2 regions of the Halomonas sp. TP35 genome follow, and region 1 is predicted to be linked to the other one. Evidence: predicted binding sites of a transcription regulator. Region 1 holds the regulator's gene; the other holds the start of a gene.

Region 1 (12,016 bases):
ATGATTTCGACATTATCAAGCCCCATCTCTTCGCGAACGTATTTTAAGGCGCGACACTCAAGCTCGAAGCAGGGGCGGAAAGCTTCCGAGATATACCGCGAAGCCCCGCGGAAGCCCAACATGGGATTCTCTTCGCCCGGCTCGTAAAGCTTACCGCCAATCAGGTTTTCATACTCATTGGACTTGAAGTCAGACAGACGCACGATAACCCGCTGAGGATAGAAAGCCGCCGCCAGCGTGGAGATACCTTCCACCAGCTTGTCCACGTAGAAAGTTACCGGGTCGGCATAGCCCGCAGTACGTAGATCAATCACCTGCTGCAAGTCAGCCGGCAGCGTTGCGTAATCCAGCAGTGCCTTGGGATGGACACCAATCATACGGTTGATAATGAACTCAAGCCGGGCAAGCCCTACGCCTGCGTTAGGCAGGCTGGCAAACCCAAACGCGCGATCAGGGTTGCCCACGTTCATCATGATTTTGAAAGGAATTTCAGGCATGGCATCGACGCTTGACACCTTGCAGTCAAAATCCAGCAGGCCATCATAAACGTGGCCCGTGTCACCTTCAGCACAAGAAACGGTGACATCAATGCCTTCTCTAAGCTGCTGCGTGGCGTCACCGCAACCCACCACTGCAGGAATGCCTAACTCACGAGCAATAATCGCCGCGTGGCAGGTACGTCCACCACGATTGGTAACGATGGCAGACGCTCGCTTCATAATGGGCTCCCAGTCTGGATCCGTCATGTCGGTCACCAGAATGTCACCGTCATGAATCTTATCCATCTCTTCCGGGCTCATGACCACTTTTACGGTGCCGCGACCAATACGCTGACCAATCGCTCGGCCAGTAATTAGCGTACGGCCCTTCTCGCGCAGCTGGAAACGCTCTAACTTGCCTCCTTCCTGCTGCGAGACCACCGTTTCAGGGCGTGCCTGCACGATATAGAGCTTTCCGTCGTCACCATCAAGCGCCCACTCAATATCCATGGGGCGCTCATAGTGCTGCTCAATCGTCACCGCCTGACGGGCCAGATCCATCACCTGCTGGTCGCTAATACAGAAACGATTACGCTGATTAAGCGGCACATCAACGGTGTCGACGGATTTACCGGCGCTGGTTTCCTGGCCGTAAACCATCTTGATGAGCTTGGAACCCAGGTTACGCCGTAAAACCGCCGGGCGTCCAGCGGCTAAAGTGCCCTTATGAACATAAAACTCGTCAGGGTTAACGGCGCCTTGCACAACCGTTTCGCCCAGCCCCCACGAGGCCGTCACAAAGACAGCATCGCGGTAGCCTGATTCGGTATCCAGGGTAAACATGACCCCAGAGGCGCCCGTCTCAGAGCGCACCATTTTTTGGACACCCGCTGACAGCGCGACGTTTTCATGCGCATAGCCACGGTGAACGCGGTAGGAAATTGCGCGATCATTAAACAGCGAGGCAAACACCTCGTGTACAGCGCGCTTGATGTTATCGAAACCTTCGATATTCAGGAAAGTTTCCTGCTGGCCAGCAAAAGAGGCATCCGGCAGATCTTCCGCGGTTGCCGAGCTGCGCACCGCCACTTTCAGCTGAGGGTGTTGCTCCTGCAGTTGCCCATAGGCCTGACGCAACGCACTTTCAAAAGCGGGCGGCAGCGGCGTATCAATGACCCATTGGCGAATATTACTACCCGCTTCCGCCAGCGCTTTAACATCATCAACGTCCAGGCGCGATAGCGTGCTGTTAATGCGTTCGTTAAGCCCTTCATGAGAGAGAAATTCACGATAAGCGTGAGCCGTAGTGGCAAATCCACCCGGTACGGTTACCCCGGCACCTGACAGGTTGGAAATCATCTCGCCCAGCGAGGCGTTTTTACCACCCACGCGTTCGACGTCGGCCATACCTAGCTGATCGAACCACAGAATGTACTCTTCCACGCAACCCCCTCGCTTTAAGACGTTGATGCAATCTTTTAGATCGCCAGTCATTGATCGTGTCACCCTATCACCGTGCCACCCTATTCGCCATTGGTCTAATAGCGAAGGGAGTGGAGGATTTTTACAACATAAGGCGTATACGGGCGATTTATGTAGTCGCTTGGGGCGTTGTGCTTAGCGAATGCTCGGCACACAATAGCGTATCTATTATTTAATTGACGGGCGTGATTATGAAGCGGACAGCTTTCTTTATTTCCGATGGTACCGGTATTACGGCCGAGAGTTTAGGTCGAAGCCTGTTGGCTCAGTTCAGCGATATTGAGATCAACATGCTGACCAAGCCTTATATCGATACGCTTGAAAAAGCGGAAGCGCTTGCCCGGATTATTGAATCCACTGCCGCTCGAGATGGGCAACAACCGATCATTATCGATACCATCGTTGACCAGCAGATACGCGATGTGATTCGCAAAGCGCCGGGCTTCAAGGTGGATATCTTTTCTACCTTTTTGAAACCCCTGGAGCAGGAGTTAGGCACCCACTCTTCTTACAGCGTGGGAAGAACTCACTCGATTGGCAGTGACGATGTCTATATGGACCGGATTCATTCGGTACACTTCGCACTTGATAACGACGATGGCGCCCGTACGCATCAATACGACAAAGCCGATATTATTTTAGTGGGCGTATCGCGCTGCGGCAAAACACCCACGTCGCTTTATTTGGCGCTTCAGTTTGGCATTCGAGCGGCCAACTACCCGCTTACCGAGGACGACCTTGACGAAGACGGCACGCTCAAGCTGCCCAAGGTGTTAGCACCGCACCGGCACAAGTTGTTTGGGTTGACTATTGATGCTCGCAGGTTATCCGCCATACGCAATGAGCGTCGGCCGAACAGTCGCTATAGCTCAATGGATCAGTGTTTGCAGGAAGTCGAACAGGCCGAAGCGCTTTACCGAATTATGCATATTCCGTTTATTGATGCGACGCGCTTTTCAGTAGAAGAAATTTCGACACGAATGATTGCCGAGACAGGCTTAGCGAGGCGCTTCTCCCCCCGCTAAACCAGCATTAAATAACAAAGCTAAAAATTACATGCCTTTGGGGGCGAAGATACCCGGGGCGTTACGCCAGTAACCTTTGTAGTCCATACCAAAACCGAACACATAGCGGTCCGCGACCTCCAGGCTGCAGTAATCAGCTTTCAGGCCCGGCACCGCTTTTCGGTTATGTTGCTTATCCACCAGGACGGCAGTCGTAACGCTGGCTGCCTGAGCTTCTTTACAGTAAGCAAGAATCGCGGCGAGCGTCGACCCTTCATCCAAAATGTCATCCACGATAACGACGTGACGTCCGGCCATGGGAATTTCAGGCGATACACGCCAGAAAAGCTCGCCACCGCGCAACTCGTTGCGATAACGCGTGGCATGCAAATAGTCCACTTCCAGCGGAAACCCCAATCGGGTCAGCAGATGCCCGGTCGTAATCAAGCCACCGTTCATCACACAATAAAAAACCGGCAGTTTGTCACCCAGGTCTTCAGTAATTGCTTCCGCCATGCGATCCAGCGCCCGCTCGACTTCTTCCTGAGAGATCAGGCAGTCTGCTGTTTCCATTAGCTGGCGCATTGAGTCCAATGACTCAAGCGCTTCTTTATCCAATTTGGACATGGGGTAACTCCCAAAACATGTAGCAATATTGCGAAAAGAAAAATCAGGTGGGGCTAGGGCAGTCCGCCAGCGCTTCTAGCCTGGCATGCGTACGTCGCCAACGCCCCAGCGCGGTCAGCGCATCCAAATCAGGTCGTGCACGGCCATAGCGGAGTTTCGCGGGACGCTTATTGGCGATGCCTTGGCTGGCTTCAACAACCTCAAGCGCAGCGGTACGGTCGTTACACACCAGCAACATATCGCAGCCAGCGGCGAGTGCAGCAGCGGCACGCTCGCGTGGCTCACCCGCTTCGTGAGCACCTGCCATACTTAAATCATCTGAAAAAATACAGCCTTTAAAGCCCAGCGATTCACGCAGCATACCCAACCAACTGGGCGAAAAGCCCGCCGGGCGTGTATCAAACGCTCGATAAATGACATGCGCGGGCATGATGCCATCCAGCTGGGAAGCTAGCTGTGCAAAGGGGACAAGGTCGCGTTGTTTAATTGCCTCCATTGAACGCTCATCAATGGGCAGTGCGACATGGGAATCCGCGGCTACGCCGCCGTGGCCAGGGAAGTGCTTACCCACAGCGGCCATGCCCGCCTGATGCAAGCCCTCAACAAAAGCGGCGCCTAATTGAGCAACGTGCTCTGGGTCACCACTGAAACTACGGTCGCCAATGACGCTAGAAATCCCGCTATCCACATCAAGCACTGGCGCAAAGCTGATATCCAGCCCACATGCGGCCATTTCCATGCCAAGCAACCAACCTGCGTCTATGGCGAGAGAGCGGCCTTCTTCCGGGTCTTGGGCATAACGCTCGCCAATCCGGGCCATGGCTGGTAAGCGGGTAAGCCCTTGTTTGATACGCTGTACGCGGCCACCCTCTTGGTCAACCGCCAATAAAAGATCGCCCCGTATGCGCCTTATATCGCTACACAGCTTGCGCACCTGGTAGGCGTCTTCCACATTACGGGCAAACAAAATCACGCCACCGACAGCGGGTTCAAGCAGCAAGCGCTTTTCAGCATTGGATAATTCAGGCCCTTCCAGGTCGAGCATGACCGGGCCAATAGGTTGAGTCATTAGCAGGGATCCAACAAAAGGGCCGATGATTTTAGACGATCAACGCACAGAGTCAAAAAAGCCTCTGCATAAGGCCACTACGGACGGCTGCCATGTAGCCAAACAGGCGTTCCAGGCACGGCGCGCTCAAAGATATAAAGCAGGTCCTCATTGCGCATACGAACACAGCCATGTGAAGCAGGTTTGCCCATCGGTTGGTCGGGCGGCGTTCCGTGTACATAAATATAGCGGCGCTGAGAGTCGACGGAACCTGCGCGGTTAAATCCTCGCTCTAACCCACAAAGCCATAAAATTCGCGTCAAAATCCAGTCACGTGTCGGATGAGCGTCGGCCAAGTCACTTGAGAAAATTTCACCGGTAAAACGCCTGCCTCTAAATACGGCATTGACCGGCTGTTCGTGGCCAATTGCCGCGCGAACATAGTGCCAGCCATGCGGTGTTTGGCCGCTTCCATCTTGCTGGCCAACGCCAGCGCGTCCAGTAGAGATAGCGCACTCAAAGCCTGGTGTTTGACCCTGCCACCAGCGCAGGATTTGTGCGCTGGTATCAATTTCGATCCAGCCGTCTTTTTTAGGTGGCAACTCAGCTAACAGGGGCGTTCGCATGCTGCGCTCCTTCAACCTCTTGCGGCAGTGGAGCATTCATGGCGGCAACGACCACAGGACGCAGGCGCCGCACTAAATCACGCACAGTCACCTGCTCCTGATAGTCCTTGGAGGCGATATCACGTAGCGCATCCAGCCCTGACAAGGTGAATATGACCGTACCCAACATAAAGTGCAGCCGCCAAAAACGCTCGGCATCGGGTAAATCAGGGGTCGCCTTACGCACAAGCCCGGTAAAACGGGTAAACACATCCCCATATTGCTCTTGAATATGGCGCCGTAAATGCCCTTGCGCTTGACTATAGGCTAACCCCAATAAGCGCATAAAGACTTTCAAACTATTGCGTTCAGCAGGCACCGCTAGCACCGTGGTGGCCATTGTTTCAAGCAGCTCTTCCAGGGGGATGGGGCTATCGACATAGCGGGCTTCAAGCTCATCGAGCGCACCATGAAAACGCTGAGTAAACGGGTCTAGATAGCGTGAGAATACGGCTTGGATGAGGGCTTTCTTGGAACCAAAATGATAATTAACGGCCGCCAGGTTTACCCGCGCTTTACTGGTGATGTTACGCAGTGACGTTTCAGCAAAGCCACGCTCTGCAAACAGCACCTCAGCGGTATCCAGGATGCGCGACACCGTGTCAGATTGTGCCATTATGGCCTCCGAAGAAACGAGTGTTTAAAACATGACAGAATAGTAAGTCATATCTTAATCAGGCTCAATCACCCTTATTAGCCGATTTTTTATTTGGTTACCCTGCGCATTAGCGTTAATTCAAACGTCTTACCGGTGACAGTCAGTGTTTTAACAAGCTGCTTTTTTAACCATGTACTGGATAGAGCAACATACTGTATACTTAAACACATACTGATCAAGCAGACAGATACCGACTGTCTTTTATTGTTTATGGAGTTTGGTATGTCGCGGCCACTCACAGCACGTCAGCAACATGTTTTTGATTTTATAGTAAAAACCATGGGTGAATTCGGCTACCCTCCCACCCGCGCCGAAATTGCCAAGGCCTTGGGCTTTAAGTCCCCCAATGCCGCTGAAGAGCATTTACGTGCTCTTGAGCGTAAAGGCGTGATCCGGATTATTCGCAATACGTCGCGGGGAATTCGCCTCCCCAACCAGGAAGCGCAGGACGTTAGCGAATTACCCGCCACCGCTGCGGCCAACAACAATGATCTTCCGCCGATGGGCTTGCCGGTTATTGGTGAAGTTGCCGCTGGCAGCCCGATCCTTGCAGCGGAGCATATTGACCGTTACTGCCCGCTACCCGCGGAATATTTCACCCCTAAAGCCGACTATCTCCTGCGGGTACGCGGTTTATCCATGAAGGATGTGGGTATCCTGGAAGGCGATTTACTAGCGGTGCACCGCACTGATCGTGTACGTGACGGGCAAATCGTCGTTGCGCGGCTGGAAGATGAAGTAACCGTAAAACGCTTTCAACGCCAAGGGCATCAGGTAATGTTGATTGCAGAAAACGCTGATTTTGCACCGATTGAAATCGACCTGCGAACCCAATCACTGGATATTGAAGGCGTAGGTGTAGGCGTCATCCGTGGCGGTAATGGCCAAGCGCTGGGCTAATAATCCGTTTGCGTAAAATCGGATTTTAAAAGCATCAAGGGGGTGGCCCTTTTCATGACCACCCCCTTGTTTTGTTACTGATTCAGCTTCAACAGTTTTTAAAACGCTTAGCTAAAGACCACCGTCTTATTGCCGTGGATCAAAACGCGGTCCTCCAGATGCCAGCGCAGGCCTCGCGCCAGTACGGCTTTTTCTACATCGCGTCCAAAGCGAACCAGGTCGGTTGGCGTATGGCAATGACTCACGCGATGAATATCCTGCTCAATAATCGGCCCTGCATCCAACTCCTCCGTCACGTAGTGACACGTCGCGCCAATCAGTTTTACACCGCGCTCATAGGCCTGATGATACGGTTTGGCACCGGCAAATGAAGGCAAGAAGCTGTGGTGAATATTAATCACCTGCCCAGCATAGCGCTCACACAACGACGGGGGCAGAATCTGCATGTAGCGCGCCAATACAATACAGTCCGCTCGCGCGTTATCGATAAGCTCCTGCACCTGAGCAAACGACGCTTCCTTATTATTCGGGTCCACCGGCACATGGTGATAAGGAATTCTGTACCACTCAGCGATTGAACGCATGTCTTCGTGATTAGAAATCACACCGGCTATGTCGCAATCCAGCTCACCTGCCTGCCAACGGTAAAGCAAATCCACCAGGCAGTGAGACTCACGAGAGACCATGAGTATGACTCGCCGACGCTTTTGGGTATCCATCAGCGCCCACTGCATGGAAAACTCTTGAGCAATTGGCTCAAAGGCGCTGCGTAATGTTTCAACGGACATGCCAAGCGAATCGGCCAATATCTCATAACGCATAAAAAAGCGGCCTGTTTGCAAGTCAGAATGCTGACTGGCTTCAGTGATAGAGCCGCCTTGTTGAGCAATAAAACCAGACACACGGGCAACAATACCCACCTGATCGGGGCAGGAAACGACTAAACGATAATAATGAGACATGTGAAGTACTCTTGACGAACTACGAAATACGAGTGACTTAGCGTAATGGCGCAGCAAATAGCGGCTAAATAGCAACGTCGTAAATAACGGCCGCCTAGTGTACCGGAACCCCGTTAACGAAGCACCGTTATCTAATGTCGGGGGTCATTGTTAGCCGCCCCTGCCTTCCCGTATAGTTAAGACATTACTTTTTAGGCTTTTCATAACCGATGCATCCACCACGCGTTCAACTTCGCCCTCGCCGCCGCCCTCCCCTGCGCCTACTACCGCTGGGTGGGTGTGGTGAAATTGGCATGAATCTAACGCTGTATGGATACGACGATCACTGGATCGCGGTCGACTGCGGCATGATGATTCGCCAGGATTTGCCTAACTCGCCCCTTCAGGTACCTAACCTGGGCACCGCCGAGACGCTGGGCATAACACCCCAAGCGTTATTTATAACGCATGGCCATGAAGATCACATTGGCGCGGTTGCTTGGCTATGGCCCAAGTGGAACTGCCCTATCTATGCCACCCCACTTGCGGCAGGCCTCTTACGCGCAAAATTCGCTGAACACCAACTAAGTAGCGCCGCGATTAAGATTATCGAGCCGGGCGAAGCAATGGAAACGGCGCCCTTTTCGGTGCGCTATTTGCCGGTTACCCATTCGATCCCTGAAAGCTGCGCACTGGTCATTGTGATGGGCGACTACCGCATAATGCACACAGGGGATTGGAAGCTGGACCCAGAGCCGCTGATTGGCACGCCCATCAACGCGGCGCAATTTCGAGCGCTTGCCCCGATTGATTTAGTAGTAGGTGATTCAACCAATGCCCCTCTGCCTGGCCACTCCAGCAGTGAAGGCGATGTGGCTAAAGCGCTCTCTAAAACACTGAATGAATGCAAGGGCCGCGTCGTGGTCTCCTGCTTTGCAAGCAACCTGGCACGCGTATTAGCCATTGGCCGGGCGGCTCATCAATGCGGCCGTCGGGTCAGTTTGATGGGACGATCCATGGAGCGCATGGTGAGCATTGCACGCGGGCTTGGCTACATGGATGACTTTCCAGCGCTTGTCCCCCCTCATGATTTGGGCTATTTGCCCCCCGATGAAGTGGTGATTATCGCCACAGGTAGCCAGGGTGAACCTCGTGCAGCACTGCAACGACTTGCTCAAGGGCGCCATCCGTTTATTGACCTTGAGCCTGGCGATAACGTCATTTTCTCTGCCAAAGCTATCCCCGGCAATGAACGCCCCATTGATCAGCTCAAAAAACGTTTGGTCCAACTTGGGGTCACGATCTTTGATGAGGTTAATCATCCTGAGCTGCACGCCACCGGCCACCCTTCGCAAGAAGAACTCGTCAAATTCTACCAGTGGATCAGACCCAAATATTTGATCCCCGTGCACGGCGAGGCGCGCCATCAGCAGGCCCACCAAGCGATTGCAGACTCCTTGGGCATCAGCGCACCTTTAGCACCCGTTAATGGCGACATGATCGTTATGGACCACTTGGGACTGCGCTGCGAAGCCCGCCACCCTCAACCGCCCTGTATCGTTAATCAGAATAGCGTTGTGCCGCATCCAGGCCTGGATGCCACCAAAACCACGACGCGTCGAGGCAGTTTATTTCTCGCCTTGCCTGTTGCGGCCAGCGATACAGGATGGTGGCGCATCGGTCGCTTGATGCTGGATAGCAGCAACGCCAGCCCACTCGATGAAGATAGCTTTAGCGAATGGCTGGACAATCAGTTGGAGGAGATTAAAGCGGATACGCTGGCTGATTTGCGCTTTGCGCTACAGCCACGCTTGATTCATTGGTTGGCGGACCACATGCAGCACATGCCCGAGGTTCACTTACAAATAATGGCCGCGGAAGCGCCTCTATAAACGAAACGAGGCGTAACCGCATCCTTTAGAACGCAGCACACTCGCTAGGCGGGTACTGTAATCGTCTTATGCCCAGCGCTCGGCATCTTGCCAATCGGTAGCGCGTTCTTTCACCCAATACTCACCCTGTGTGGAATGCTCCTTTTTCCAGAACGGCGCTTGGGTTTTTAAAAAATCCATAATAAAGTCACACGCTTCAAATGCTTCGCGCCGGTGAGCGCTCGCCACCAGCACCCTAACGATGGGATCACCCGGCGCCAGGTAGCCCACCCGATGAACAATATAAACCGCTTGGAGCGCCCAGCGCTGCCACGCCTGTTCACCTATCTGCTCCAGCGTACGCTCTGTCATGCCGGGGTAGTGTTCCAGGGTAAGTCCGGTGACATCAGGCGACTCGTTAAAGTCCCGAACCAACCCTGTAAAACTGACAACCGCGCCAATATCGGTTCGCTGAGTGAGCGTAGATGCATAGCCATCGCCTAATGAAAAAGGCGCTGACTGGATTCGGACCTGGATATTCATCAATTAACCCCCTGTCACGGGTGGAAAAAAGGCGACTTCATCCTCGTCTGTAATCCGTGCGCTATCGTTAGCCATCACCTGGTTAATCGCACACAGCGTCCGCTGGTCGGTGAGCACGCTAAATCGCGTATCACGCTGGCTCAGCGCAGCCTTCAAACCCGCAATATCACGGCTCGGCACCTGGTCCAAGTCAAGCACCGTATCACTCACACCGACACGTTCACGCAGCTCGGCTAAAAACTTCACCCGAACACAGGGCGAGGCGCAGCGTTCGCCTAGTGTCACTTCGCCTGCCGTCCCTTCTCCCGTCACAATGGGGGCTTGCGGGCGAGCACTGCGCTGATAATCACCACGTACGCCGCCGCGTTTGCTTTCAAGCTGAACAGCGTCGATACACATATCCTTATCGACGGCTTTACACATATCGTAGAGCGTTAAACACGCGACCGACACCGCGGTAAGCGCCTCCATCTCAACACCCGTACGCCCATTTAATCGACACAGTGCCGTCACGTGGACACAGCCCTGCGCAGGGTCGATATCAAATTCAATGGAGACTTTGGAAAGCGCCAACGAATGACATAAGGGAATCAATTCATGGGTACGCTTCGCGGCCTGAATACCGGCAATACGGGCCGTTGCAATGACATCGCCCTTGGGTAACTCGCCATCACTTAGCAGCTTCAGCGTTTCTGGCTGCATTAAAATCCGCCCCGAGGCGACGGCCTCACGACGTGTTTCGTGCTTATCACCCACATCGACCATATTAGCTTCACCACGCGTATTGAGGTGGGTTAGCTGCATGTTTATCACCTATGTTTTAAAAATGTGCCATTGGGTTGAGTGCTCGCCCACGTACGCACCCAGTGAGTAATTGCATCGATATCATTAAGGTTTAGCAGGGTAATCCGGGGGTCAAGCTCAACCGGTGGTTGGTCATCAAGTGCCACCGCCTGAATCGTCGCATCATGAAGAATAGACGGCTCTCCAATTCCCTTACGATACAGCACAAGTTTGGGAATGGGCCATGCTTTGAATCCTTCGACGATAACAAGGTCTGGCTCATGGTAAGCCATCATCGCCAGCAACGCTGCCAGGTCTGGCTCATCCTGCCCCGGCGTTTCCTGCATCAGCGCAAAACGTTCCCGTGAGGCGACCAGCATCGGTGCCGCCCCGGCGCTACGCAGCTCATAGCTATCTTTACCGGGTTTATCCACTTCAAAGCTGTGATGGGCATGCTTTATGACAGCTACCTTTAGCCCTGCCTGGCGCAACCGTGGCAGCAACTGCGTTAGTAGCGTCGTTTTTCCCGTTCCACTCCAAGCGACAACGCCGAGTACGGGAAATGCAGTGGCTACATTACTTACCATATACATGTCTCCTTCCCTGGTAATGAATCCTGATAAGGACGAGGGAGCTGTTACTCCCCTTCGCGCTCACGAGGCAATAGCCAATTCAATACGATTCCTACGAGAGCCGCCAAGCTTACGCCCTGCAGGGTAAACTGACCTCCCCCAAATTGCATGCCGCCAATACCAAACACTAAAATCAACGACACCACCACCAGATTGCGTGGCGCAGTTAGCGACTGACCCGCACGTACTAGCGTATTCATTCCGACGACAGCAATCGAGCCAAACAGCAGCGTCATAATGCCGCCCATTACCGGACCTGGAATCGTTTGCAACAGTGCGCCCAGCTTGGAAATAAAGGCCAGCAGAATGGCGATGATCGCCGCGACAATCATATAAACAGGGTTAAACGCCCGCGTCAGTGTTACGGCACCGGTTACTTCGGA
Region 2 (12,016 bases), on a different contig from region 1:
ACGTGATGATGGGCGAGCGTTACAAGTCCATTTCCAAAGAGGTGCAGGCGCTGCTGAAAGGCGAATACGGCGCGGCACCCGCACCCTTTAACACCGAGCTTCAGGCCCGCGTGCTGGAAGGTGGTCAGCCGATTACCTGCCGCCCGGCGGATAACCTTGCACCTGAGATGCAAAAGCTGGCAGCAGAGCTTAAAGAAAAAGCCGGAGCCGAGCAGGTACGCCTGGCAGAAGGCGGGCGTGAAATAGATGATGTCCTCACCTACGCCTTGTTCCCACAAATCGGTCTGAAGTTCCTTAAAAACCGAGATAATGCTGACGCCTTTGAACCTGCGCCCCAAGCCACTAGTAGCGCGCCCGCCAAGCCCCCGTTGGCTACTCAAAACAGCGCGCCAGAGACGGCACGTGGCCCTGAAACCTATACCGTAAAGCTCAATGGCAAAGCGTTTGTAGTGGAGGTTTCTGAAGGCGGGGATATTGGCCAGGTGCAAGAGCAGTCGGCTGCGCCAGCGGCGAGCCCCGCCGTGGCGGCCAGCCGTGGTGAAACCATAGAGGCACCGCTTGCTGGCAATATCTTCAAGGTGAATGTGCGCCCTGGCGACCAGGTAGCGGATGGGGACGTGGTCATCATTCTTGAAGCAATGAAAATGGAAACCGAAATTCGCGCCAGCAGTGCCGGCACGGTATCGAAAGTCAATGTTAGTGAAGGCGACAGCGTAGCTGTTGGCGACGCACTGATTGAGCTTTAAGGGCATCGGGAATGGATAAGCTAGTCACGTTATGGGAGGGCTCGGGGCTTTATAACCTTGGGCTTGGCCAGGTGGTCATGATCGGGGTCGGGCTGCTGCTGCTCTATTTGGCGATCCATAAGAAATTTGAGCCGTTGCTGTTGGTGCCGATTGGTTTTGGGGGGATTCTTGCCAATATTCCCGAAGCTGGCCTTGCGATTTCAGCGCTGGATCAGGCTATTGAGGTTGGCAAGCCTGCCGTGCTTCAGCAGGTTGGTGCCGCGCTGGGCGTAATGCTGGATCCTTTGGCAGGCATTGATGCGTGGCGTGAAACGCTCAAAGTAGTTGCCCATGGTGAGGTAGCGCCAGAGCAGCTGCGTGCCGCTAAGGATATTGCGACAAGCGTCGGTTACAGCAATGGCATGCTGTATAACTTCTATTCAGTGGCCATTGCATCGGGTATCGCGCCGCTGTTGATCTTTATGGGCGTGGGGGCTATGACTGACTTTGGCCCGCTGCTTGCCAACCCTCGTACGCTGTTTCTAGGTGCTGCGGCCCAGTTTGGTATTTTCGCCACGCTGTTTGGTGCTGTTGTGCTGACCTCCATGGGCATCATGGACTTCTCGCTAAACCAGGCTGCAGCGATCGGGATTATCGGCGGCGCCGATGGGCCAACGTCTATCTATGTGTCCAGCGTGCTTGCCCCAGAGCTATTGGGTGCTATCGCGGTGGCGGCCTACGCGTACATGGCGCTGGTGCCGTTAATCCAGCCACCTATTATGCGGCTGTTAACCACTGAAAAAGAGCGTCAGATAAAAATGACGCAGCTGCGCCCCGTCTCCAGGCTGGAAAAAGTGATTTTTCCACTCATGCTGTTGATCCTGGTCGCGCTGTTTCTACCCGACGCAGCACCGCTTCTGGGGATGTTCTGCTTTGGTAATTTGATGCGCGAATGCGGCGTGGTAGAGCGGCTTTCGGATACCGCCCAGAACGCGCTGATCAACATCGTGACAATCGTTCTAGGGCTTTCTGTTGGCTCAAAGCTGATGGCGGAAAGCTTCTTGACGGTGGAAACCCTCGGGATTCTGGGGCTGGGTATCGTGGCCTTCGGAATTGGTACCGCCGCCGGCGTGTTAATGGCCAAGCTGATGAACCTAATGAGCCGTATGCCGATTAATCCGCTGATAGGTGCTGCCGGGGTATCTGCTGTGCCTATGGCGGCGCGCGTGGCTAATAAGGTCGGTCTGGAATCCAATCCGCATAACTTCTTGTTGATGCATGCGATGGGGCCAAACGTGGCAGGGGTAATTGGTTCTGCCGTGGCTGCCGGGGTAATGATTAAATATTTGGGATAAATAGACAGGATTGACGGGGAAGCAGAAGTGCCCCATGCACGGCTTACGGTTTACACCGTAAGCCGTTTTTGGTTTAGGGGGCGGGTGCGTTTACCGGGGTAACGTCCAGCGTGCACTTTAGGCGATTTTCCAAGGGGGAAAGGTCGAACGTATGGTCGCGGGGCCAGCCAATGGTGAGCTGAACACCTTCGCCATCGTAGTTGACGTGTTCAATGGGGATGGCCTTTTCGTCGCACCAGGCGCGGGCGATAGCCTCGCTGGCAAAGGTAAGGCGTAGCGTGTAGGCGTCTCGCTCAATCACTTCACGCGTCGGTAAGGTTTCCAACGCATGGCTGATGGCTTGAGCGTAAGCCCGTGCCAGCCCGCCGGTGCCTAGCTTGGTGCCGCCGAAGTAGCGCGTCACGACACCGCCGATTTCACCCATTTGGCGGCCTTGAAGTACCTGATACATTGGCCGGCCAGCCGTGCCGCCAGGCTCGCCATCATCGGAAAAACCAATCAGCGTTTGCTCCCCGGGCGGCCCAGCAATATAAGCCGTACAGTGATGGCTGGCATTGGGGTGAGCAGCTCTTGCCGCTTCAAGAAGTGCACTAAAAGCGGCCACATCTGGCGCATGGCATAGCCACGCCAGAAACTGGCTTTTTTCGACCTCTATCTCGGCGGTATGCCACTGCGAGGCAGCTAAATCAGGAACTTGATAACGCAATCAGTGCTCCATAAGGCCATAAGAATTGGCAGCAAGGTCGTTGGCACTATCCTGCGCCACACCCATTACCATTCCTAACACTTGAATATCGCGATTGTGCAAAAAGAGATCCGGCGCTTGGGTATCGGCAGGCCATAAATGTACGCCAAAGCGACTGATCGAGAGCTGCTTCAACGCAACAGGTTGCTGATTGATGTGAGCGACGGCGGTTTCTTCGTGGGTATCGCATTGAAAACGCCGAATAATAATGACATCTCCATCAAACAAGTTGCAATCACGCATTCGGTTGCCGCGTATTTTGAGGGCGTAGGTATTGTGCCGCGTTCTGCGTGGTGCTGTTTTAAAGGCGCGTGCCGATTGAATGCCTTTAGGTGCGCAGGACGCGCTGCTCAATACGGTAGAACCGGCGTGAGTTGGTGCTGACATCGATATATTCATAGGAAATTCTCCAATGCAGCGCCCTTTCCCTAGGCGTTTAGTAGTGGCAAGCCAGCAGGTTGTTGGCATGTCTTTTCATACAGTGTTTTAGTATACAGCTGTTTTTGCATACAGTGGTAGTGCTGTTTTTATCCAGTGCCTTTGGCTATTCAAAATGCTGGTCCCGTCGGCACGCTTGGTGCATTCTCACGGCCGCTGCGATTGGCTGGAGATAACGCGGCTTTCCGTGTAGAGTTTTGGCTAACTATCAACCTGTTGGGAGACACCTTTGAGCCTGTGCCTGCAAGCACGACAACTAGCCTGCGAGCGTGATGGGCGCTGGCTATTTGAAGGGCTCGATCTCACGATTCGCAGCGGTGACATCGTTCGAATTGAAGGCCCCAATGGCAGCGGCAAGACCACACTGTTAAAGCTGCTGGCAGGTCAACTGAGTGATTACCAAGGCGAGCTTTTCTGGAACGGCGCGCCACTTCGCAAGGTGCGTGAACATTATCTGGCCAACCTGCTGTATCTGGGGCATTCGCCAGGCATCAAGGCTGGGCTTTCACCGCTTGAAAACCTGGCCTGGTACCAGGCGCTAAGCGGCGAGCCGGGTAATACATCGCAGCGCCTGAACGCTTTGGAGAAGGTGGGGCTTGGCGGTTTTGAGGACATACTGGCCGGCCAGCTTTCGGCGGGTCAGCAGCGCCGCGTGGCGCTGGCCCGGTTAACGCTGACGCGCCGTCCGCTCTGGGTGCTTGACGAGCCGTTTACTGCTATTGACCGCCAAGGCGTAGCCGCGCTTGAAGCGCAGCTTGCAGCTCATGCTCAATCCGGGGGGAGCGTTCTGGTAACCACTCACCACGCGCTGGATGTTTCGCCCGCCGCTCGCTGTATTCAACTGGGGTAGACGATGACGCAGGGGCAGAAGGCTACCTCCACAATACTTGAAACGCCGGTGCCGGGCGGGCTGTGGGTGGCCTTTACCGCTACCCTGAAGCGTGATGTAACACTGATGTTCAGACGCCGCGGCGAGCTGCTCAATCCGCTGGTCTTCTTCGCGCTGGTGATAACGCTGTTCCCAATCGGTATTTCACCCGACCGCGCCGTGCTTGCGCTGATCGCGCCAGGCCTTTTATGGGTAGCGGCGCTTCTGGCGGCGCTTTTATCACTGGATAGTCTGTTTCGCACCGATTATGACGACGGCAGTCTTGAGCAGATGCTGCTCGCGCCTCAGCCGCTAGCAGCGCTTAGTCTGGCCAAGGTACTTGCCCACTGGTTGTTGACCGGGCTGCCGTTGGCACTGGTAGCACCGCTTCTGGGCGTGACGCTGGCCCTGCCCCTAGGCAGCTACGCGGTGCTTGCGCTTTCGCTTTTGTTGGGCAGCGCCAGTTTGAGCCTGATTGGCGCGATTGGTGCGGCGCTGACAGTCGGTATCGCGCGGGGAGGTGTACTGTTGTCGCTGATCATACTGCCGCTGTATATACCGGTGCTTATTTTTGGGGTCGGGGCGGTGCAGGCCGCCGTCATTGGTGAAGGTGTCGCGGCGCACTTGGCCATGCTCGGAGCCCTGCTGGCCGCGTCGCTACTGTTGGCTCCCTGGGCGATTGCCGCCTCGCTACGCATCAGCATCAACGGTTGAGGACAGAACACGCCATGTGGACCTTTATTCATAAATGGGGCTCGCCCAAATGGTTTTATGCAATAAGCGCAAAGGTGCAGCCCTGGTGCTGGGCAGTCTCCCTGATACTCATTGCGACCGGTACGGTATGGGGATTAGCCTTTACACCCACCGAGGTGAACCAGGGGCAGGGCGATAGCTTCAGGATCATTTATGTCCACGTGCCTGCCGCCTTTCTTGCCCAGTCGGTGTTTGTTTCGATGGCGGCGGCGAGCTTGGTTTTCATGGTATGGAAGGTCAAGGTGGCGGATATGGCTGCGACAGTCATGGCGCCGTTTGGGGCGGTGATGACGTTCGTGGCGCTTTTTTCCGGGGCGGTGTGGGGTGTACCTACCTGGGGCACCTGGTGGATGTGGGACGCCCGACTGACCTCCATGCTGATTCTGTTGTTTCTGTTTCTGGGTGTGATCGCCCTGCGCAGCGCTTTTACCCGTCGTGAGGGTGGATCAAAAGCGGCTTCGGTACTGGCCATGGTTGGGGTCATCAATATTCCGATTATCAAGTACTCGGTAGACTGGTGGTTTACGCTCCACCAGTCGGCGACCTTTACGTTGACGTCGCGGCCCCTCATGCCCATGGAAATGTGGCTGCCGTTGCTGATCATGGTGCTGGGTTTCTACTGTTTTTTTATCGCTCTTACACTGATGCGTACGCGTAGTGAAATCCTGCGTCGGGAAATTGATAAGCGCTGGGTCAGGGATTTGATCAAGGAGGCGCAGTAATGGCATTTACATCGTTTGGGGCGTTCTTGGCCATGGGCGGACACGGCCCCTACGTGTGGGCGGCCTGGGGCGTCACGGCACTTTTGATGGTTGCCTGCATCGTTCATGCTCGTTTTGAGCGCCGCCAATTGGCCAGTGCTGTAAAACGCCGTGCCCGGCGTGGTGACCGTCATCCACCCCATCAAGCGAGACATGCCGATGACACCTAAACGTCGCCAGAAGCTAGCGGTCATTCTCGGCGCGCTGGCGCTAGCCGCCGTGGCGGTAGGCCTCACGCTCTACGCCCTGCGCGCTAATATCAACCTGTTCTACAGTCCGGTGCAGATTGCCCTGGGGGACGCGCCCATCGAGCGGGCAATCCGTGCAGGTGGCATGGTAAAGGAGGGTTCGGTTGTCCGTGACCCGCAAAGCCTGGACGTCGAGTTCCTGGTAACCGACTACGTGGACGAGCTTGCGGTGGCCTATAACGGCATCCTGCCGGATCTGTTTCGCGAAGGGCAGGGTGTGGTAGTGGTAGGCAAACTTTCTACAGACGGGCGGTTTATAGCTGACAAGGTGCTGGCTCGCCACGATGAAAACTACATGCCGCCCGAAGTGTCGCAAGCGTTAGAGGATGCCGGTTACTCACCTGCTGATTATCAGGACCAACCGGTTGAAGCAGCCAAGCGTGAATAGGTTGAGCCAATGTCCTATACCCTAGAGTCCGTGTCATGCTGGAGCGCCGATGTTGGTAAAATTGATCCCTGAGCTTGGGCATTTCGCGTTAATTATTGCCCTGTTAATGGCGGTATTGCAGGGCGTAATGCCGTTAGCCGGGGCGGCCACGCGAAGGCCGCTATGGATGGCATATGGTCATCCCATGGCCACGGGGCAGTTTCTGTTTATCGCGGTGGCTTATGTGTGTCTAACCGCCAGCTACGCGCTGGATGACTTCAGCGTGGCGAACGTCGCCAACAATTCCAACTCGCTGTTGCCCTGGTACTACAAGCTCAGTGCGGTGTGGGGCAACCACGAAGGGTCGGTGCTGTTGTGGAGCCTGATGCTGGCGGGCTGGGGGTATGCCGCTTCGCGCTTCTCAGGCGGCCTGCCTCGCGACATGGTAGCGCGGGTACAGGGTGTGATGGGCTTGATTAGCGTGGGATTTTTACTGTTTATCCTGCTGACGTCCAATCCCTTCGAGCGGCTTTTGCCCAACGTACCTCACGATGGTGCGGACCTTAATCCGCTGCTTCAGGATATTGGCTTGATTGTTCACCCGCCGATGCTCTATATGGGCTATGTCGGGTTTTCCGTGGTGTTTGCCTTCGCCATTGCCGCGCTGCTGGGCGGGCGGTTGGATGCGGCCTGGACGCGCTGGGCGCGCCCCTGGACCAATAGTGCCTGGGCCTTTTTAACCGTGGGGATCGCGCTGGGCAGCTGGTGGGCTTACTACGAGCTTGGCTGGGGCGGCTGGTGGTTTTGGGACCCGGTAGAGAACGCCTCGTTGCTGCCCTGGCTGACCGGCACGGCACTGATTCACTCGCTGGCCGTCACCGAAAAGCGCGGCTCGTTTAAAAGCTGGACCGTACTGCTGGCCATTTTTACCTTTTCGCTATCGCTGCTGGGTACCTTTCTGGTGCGTTCTGGTGTGCTTACCTCGGTGCACGCGTTTGCCAATGACCCCTCACGCGGCTTGTTTATTCTGGTGCTGCTGACGATCACTGTGACGCTTTCTCTACTGATATTTGCGCTGCGTGCGCCTCGAGTGAGTCATCACGTGAGCTTCAGCTGGCTATCACGAGATTCGCTGCTGCTTATCAACAATATTCTATTGGTCATCATGACCGTGACGATTTTGCTGGGCACGCTCTACCCGCTGATTTTAGACTCGCTCAACCTGGGTAAAATCAGCGTGGGTCCGCCGTACTTTAATGCGCTTTTTGTACCGCTGACGGTTGTGATGTGTCTCTTTATGGGGCTTGGTCCGGTCGCTCGCTGGAAGAGCATGCCGGCCAGTGAACTGCGCCGTAAGCTGTGGCTTGCTGGCGTCGCTGCGCTGGTGCTGGGTATGGTGTTGCCGCTGATATACACCGGTGAATGGAACCTGTGGGCCTCATTGGGTATTGTGGCTGCGCTGTGGATAGTGCTGCCTATTGGGAAGGACATGTGGGACAAAACCCGCCACGGCTCCAGCCGCTTGGCGGGTTTGCGCAAGCTTTCACTGGCGTATTGGGGCATGGTGCTCGGGCATGTGGGAATTGCAGTGACGATTATTGGTGTGGCCGTGGTGTCCAACTATGCCACTGAGCGCACGGTGCGTATGGCGCCGGGTACCGAGCTTGACGTCGCGGGCTATCAGTTCACGTTGAGGGAGCTTAAAAGCCGCCGAGGCGCCAACTTTATGGCCGATACGGCCGTCATTCAGGTGCGCAATATCGAATCAGGGCGTGGTTTTATTATGCGCCCTGAGAAGCGCTTTTATCTGGCAACGGGTATGCCCATGACCCAAGTCGCGCTACGCCCCGGCCTGTTTCGGGATATTTACGTTGCCATGGGTGAAGATTTGGAGGATGGCAGCTGGGCCATGCGCATTCAATATAAGCCTTTTGTACGCTGGCTTTGGTTGGGCGGTTTGTTGATGGCGTTAGGCGGCATACTGGCGATAGTGGATAAGCGCTATCGCCGAACCAGAACGGCCGACCGTGCCGACGTGGCCCGCTCGCCCAAAACGCAGGAAGCCGTGCTATGAGCCGTCGACTATGGCTGTTACTGCTACCGCTGGGTTTTCTTCTGGTGGCGCTGTTTTTATATCAGCGTTTGCAGCATGATCCGTCAGCCCGGGACTCTGCGCTGATGGCACGTGAGTTCCCGACATTTGAGGCCACCACGCTGCATGATGAAGGCAGCCTGGTCGATCAAACGCTGCTCCATGGGGAGGTCTCGCTGGTTAACGTGTGGGGCGAATGGTGCCCGGCCTGCAAGCAGGAAATGCCCCAGCTTTTGGCATTGGCCGACCAGGGTATTCGTATGGTCGGGGTGAACTATCGCGATACCCGCGAGAAGGGAGTGCACTTTTTAAACGAGTTTGGCGACCCGTTTGAAGTGAATATCTTTGATCCTGACGGCCGTTTGGGCTTTGACCTTGGCGTTTATGGCGCGCCTGAAACGTTTCTGGTCGATGCCGACGGGATTATTCGCTATCACCATAAAGGCGATATCTCTCCTCAGGATGTGGCCGAGCGTATTTTGCCGGAGGTAGCCAAATGGCGTTAATACGTACCCTGGCCGTGCTCTTCCTGCTGCTGTTATCGGCAAGTGTTGTGGCGGAGGGAATCGAGCTGCGTGAGTTTGACGACCCGGTGCTGGCACAGCGTTATCACGCATTAACCGCTTCCATGCGCTGCCCGCTGTGTGAAAACCAGGCCATCAACGATTCGAACTCACCTATCTCCGCCGATATGCGGGAACGCGTGTATCAAATGCTGCACGATGGGCGCTCCGATAGCGAAGTGATCAACCACATGGTTGAGCGCTTTGGCGACTATATTCTCTATAATCCGCGCCTGGAGAGCCGCACCTATCTCCTGTGGGGGCTGCCTATCGGGTTAGGCGTCGTGGGTGTTTTGATCGTGTTGCTCATAGTACGTGCACGGCGCCATGCGTCTGCCAAGGCGCTAAGTGTTGAAGAGCGCGCTCGGCTGGATGCGCTGATTCAGCGCAGGAGATCATCATGACGCTTTTATGGGTCGCCATGGCGATTGTCATGTTGCCAGCGATTGTCTTGCTACTTTCCCCGCTGCGTAAGGCGCATGCGCTTTATGACCAGCAACGTGCATATGAAGCCAACGACACTTCTGCCGAGCAGAACGTGGCCATTTTTCAGCGTCGGCTTGCCTCGTTACAGGCAGCTCATGCGCGTGGCGATGCTAGTACCGCGCAGTTTGAAGAAGGAACGCTGGAACTTGAACGTAGCCTTCTGGAAGATACCGCCACGCTGGCCATACGACCGCTAAAACCGGCCCTTGCCGGGCGTTTAGCTGTGCCGTTGATTGCCTTGAGTGTGGTGGCCATTAGCCTTTTTTGGTACCTGGAAGAGGGCGCCGAGGGCGACCTTGCCCTGTATGGCGTTCAGCAGGAATTACTCAACGACCCCGGCGCTACTCCAGACACGTATATTCGTCGTATGGAAGAGCAGGCAACGCTTCAGCCCGGCAATGCCAACGTATGGGCCTCGCTGTTTCCGTTGTATCGCGATACCGGCCAGGAAGATAAAGCCATTGATGCGCTGGAACGACTCATCGCGCTGGAAGGCCGTCTCCCTGCACTGCTCGCCCAGCTTGCGCAAATTCGCTTCTTTATGGCAGGGCGCGAGATGACCCCGGCTGTGCAGCGCTTGGTGGATGAAACGCTGGCTCAGGACCCACGGCAGCCAACGGTGTTAGGCTTATTGGGTATTCACGCGTACGATAACGGCGACTTTAACCGCGCCATAGGTTGCTGGCGCCGGGCGCTGGCAACGGTGGAAGACCCCAACACGGCTGCGTCGCTACGTGAAGGTGTTCGCGTGGCCCAGGAACGCTTGGCCGATGAGTCCACAATGGCCGCCGCTGATGAGTAGTGAAGCCCTGAGTCAACACACCGCTGCCGAGGTCGTTATTAATCGTGTATTTTGAATACCCCCTCATGTTTATAAATAAATTCTTTGTAGGATTGGCATGCGCTTAACCTCTATTCGTCTTGTTGGGTTCAAGTCGTTTGTCGATCCGGTCACGGTGCCCTTCGACGGTAATATGACCGCGATTGTCGGCCCCAATGGCTGTGGCAAGTCCAATATTATCGATGCCGTGCGCTGGGTGATGGGCGAGTCCTCGGCCAAAACCCTGCGCGGCGAGTCCATGGCCGACGTTATCTTTAATGGCTCGACTGGGCGCAAACCAGTGGGTCAAGCATCTATTGAACTCAAGTTCGACAATCGCGACGGCACCATGGGTGGCGTGTATGCCCAGTACGCGGAAATCGTGGTCAAACGGTTAGTGACCCGCGACGGCCAGTCCAGCTACTTCTTTAATGGCCAAAAGTGCCGCCGACGGGATATCGCCGACCTGTTTATGGGCACCGGTCTTGGCCCACGCTCCTACGCAATTATCGGCCAGGGCATGATCTCGCGATTGATTGAAGCTCGCCCCGATGACCTGCGCTCAACACTTGAAGAAGCCGCGGGCATCTCCAAATACAAGGAGCGCCGCCGTGAAACCGAAAACCGTATGCGGCGCACCCAGGAAAACCTCGAACGTTTGGACGATATTCGTGAGGAGCTGGATAAACAGCTTGAGCGCTTAAAGCGCCAGGCGGAGGCGGCCAAACGCTACCAGGAGTTAAAACAGCAGGAGTACCGGCTTAAAGGCGAGCTGGCACTGCTACGCGGGCGCACCCTGCGGGCAGAGCAGTCGCAGCAGGAGAGCCGGGTTCGCGAGCTGGAAATCTCAGTTGAAAAAGATGTGTTTGGCGTACGTCAGTGCGAAACCCGTCTGGAGCAAGCTCGTGAGCAGCACGATGAGCTTGCCGAGGTACTGGAGCGCCACCAGCAGCAGTTTTTTGAAACCACCACGCGCATTGCACGGCTGGAGCAGGACCAGGCTCACCGGCGTAGCCGTGAGTCCCAACTGGCCAACGATATTGCTACTGCACGGCGCGAGCTGGATGAGCAGCGCCTGGTGAGCGAAGGCGACCGGGAGCGTCTTGCCGCCATCGACGAGCGCTTTGAGGACCTGGCGCCCGAACACGAAGCGCTGGAAGAACAGCTGGACGCCCTGGAACAGGCTCTGGCCGATGCTACCCCCGCCATGGAAGCTGCCGAGCAGCAGTGGTCGGACGCCGAAAATCGTTGGCGCGATGCCAGTCGCGAAGCCGACCGCAGCCAGGACCAGCTACGCGATTTAGAGCAGCGTATTCAACGCCTACAGGCAGAAAGCCAGCGGCGGCGTCAGCAGCGCGGCGATTTGGCGGATTTGAGCGCGCTACGCGAAGAGCACGCTCAGTTTCAGGCGCAGTTGGAAGAAGCCGAAGAGCGTTCCGAGGCCTTCACCCAAACGCGTGAACAGTGGCAGCAGCAGTACAGCGATGCTAAACAGCGTTATCAACAGGCAACGCGCACCCGTGATGATAAGCGCGCTGAATTGAGCCAGCGCCAGGGTGAACTGGCCTCGCTGCAGGCCCTGATGGATGCCGCGCTAGCCGACCACGACCCGGATATAGAAGCAACCCTGGCGACCCACGGGCTAAGTAATGCCCTCCGCCTGGGTGAAACCCTCAGCGTGACACCCGGTTGGGAGACGGTCATTTCCTGGCTGCTGGCGCCCTGGTTGAATGCTCGCCTGGTCGCAAGCCACCAGCTTGCCGCACTGCCGCAGGCGCTGGCTACCGACTGGTGT

What was found. The regulator LexA, encoded in region 1, represses DNA repair genes until DNA is damaged. The targets are predictions, from matches to a motif close to TACTGTNTANNTANACAGTA.
Region 2: the regulator LexA is predicted to act here: its motif matches at 3,321-3,340, upstream of ACT3RU_RS12465 (LexA family protein).

The regions. Positions count from the first base shown of each region.
Region 1 covers NZ_JBQSUZ010000017.1:27,237-39,252, reverse strand. The annotation lists gene ppsA (phosphoenolpyruvate synthase) at 1-1,922, opposite strand, end outside; gene ppsR (posphoenolpyruvate synthetase regulatory kinase/phosphorylase PpsR) at 2,153-2,986, shown strand; gene ACT3RU_RS15565 (hypoxanthine-guanine phosphoribosyltransferase) at 3,014-3,592, opposite strand; gene nagZ (beta-N-acetylhexosaminidase) at 3,636-4,661, opposite strand; gene ACT3RU_RS15555 (L,D-transpeptidase) at 4,739-5,266, opposite strand; gene ACT3RU_RS15550 (TetR/AcrR family transcriptional regulator) at 5,244-5,921, opposite strand; gene lexA (transcriptional repressor LexA) at 6,186-6,863, shown strand; gene purU (formyltetrahydrofolate deformylase) at 6,971-7,825, opposite strand; gene ACT3RU_RS15535 (ribonuclease J) at 8,119-9,696, shown strand; gene moaE (molybdopterin synthase catalytic subunit MoaE) at 9,763-10,218, opposite strand; gene moaC (cyclic pyranopterin monophosphate synthase MoaC) at 10,222-11,022, opposite strand; gene mobB (molybdopterin-guanine dinucleotide biosynthesis protein B) at 11,028-11,588, opposite strand; gene ACT3RU_RS15515 (uracil-xanthine permease family protein) at 11,639-12,016, opposite strand, start outside.
Region 2 covers NZ_JBQSUZ010000010.1:33,160-45,175, reverse strand. The annotation lists gene oadA (sodium-extruding oxaloacetate decarboxylase subunit alpha) at 1-746, shown strand, start outside; gene ACT3RU_RS12475 (sodium ion-translocating decarboxylase subunit beta) at 758-2,080, shown strand; gene ACT3RU_RS12470 (IMPACT family protein) at 2,154-2,786, opposite strand; gene ACT3RU_RS12465 (LexA family protein) at 2,787-3,212, opposite strand; gene ccmA (cytochrome c biogenesis heme-transporting ATPase CcmA) at 3,493-4,113, shown strand; gene ccmB (heme exporter protein CcmB) at 4,117-4,845, shown strand; gene ACT3RU_RS12450 (heme ABC transporter permease) at 4,860-5,606, shown strand; gene ccmD (heme exporter protein CcmD) at 5,606-5,815, shown strand; gene ccmE (cytochrome c maturation protein CcmE) at 5,805-6,281, shown strand; gene ACT3RU_RS12435 (heme lyase CcmF/NrfE family subunit) at 6,331-8,334, shown strand; gene ACT3RU_RS12430 (DsbE family thiol:disulfide interchange protein) at 8,331-8,858, shown strand; gene ACT3RU_RS12425 (cytochrome c-type biogenesis protein) at 8,849-9,319, shown strand; gene ccmI (c-type cytochrome biogenesis protein CcmI) at 9,316-10,203, shown strand; gene smc (chromosome segregation protein SMC) at 10,301-12,016, shown strand, end outside.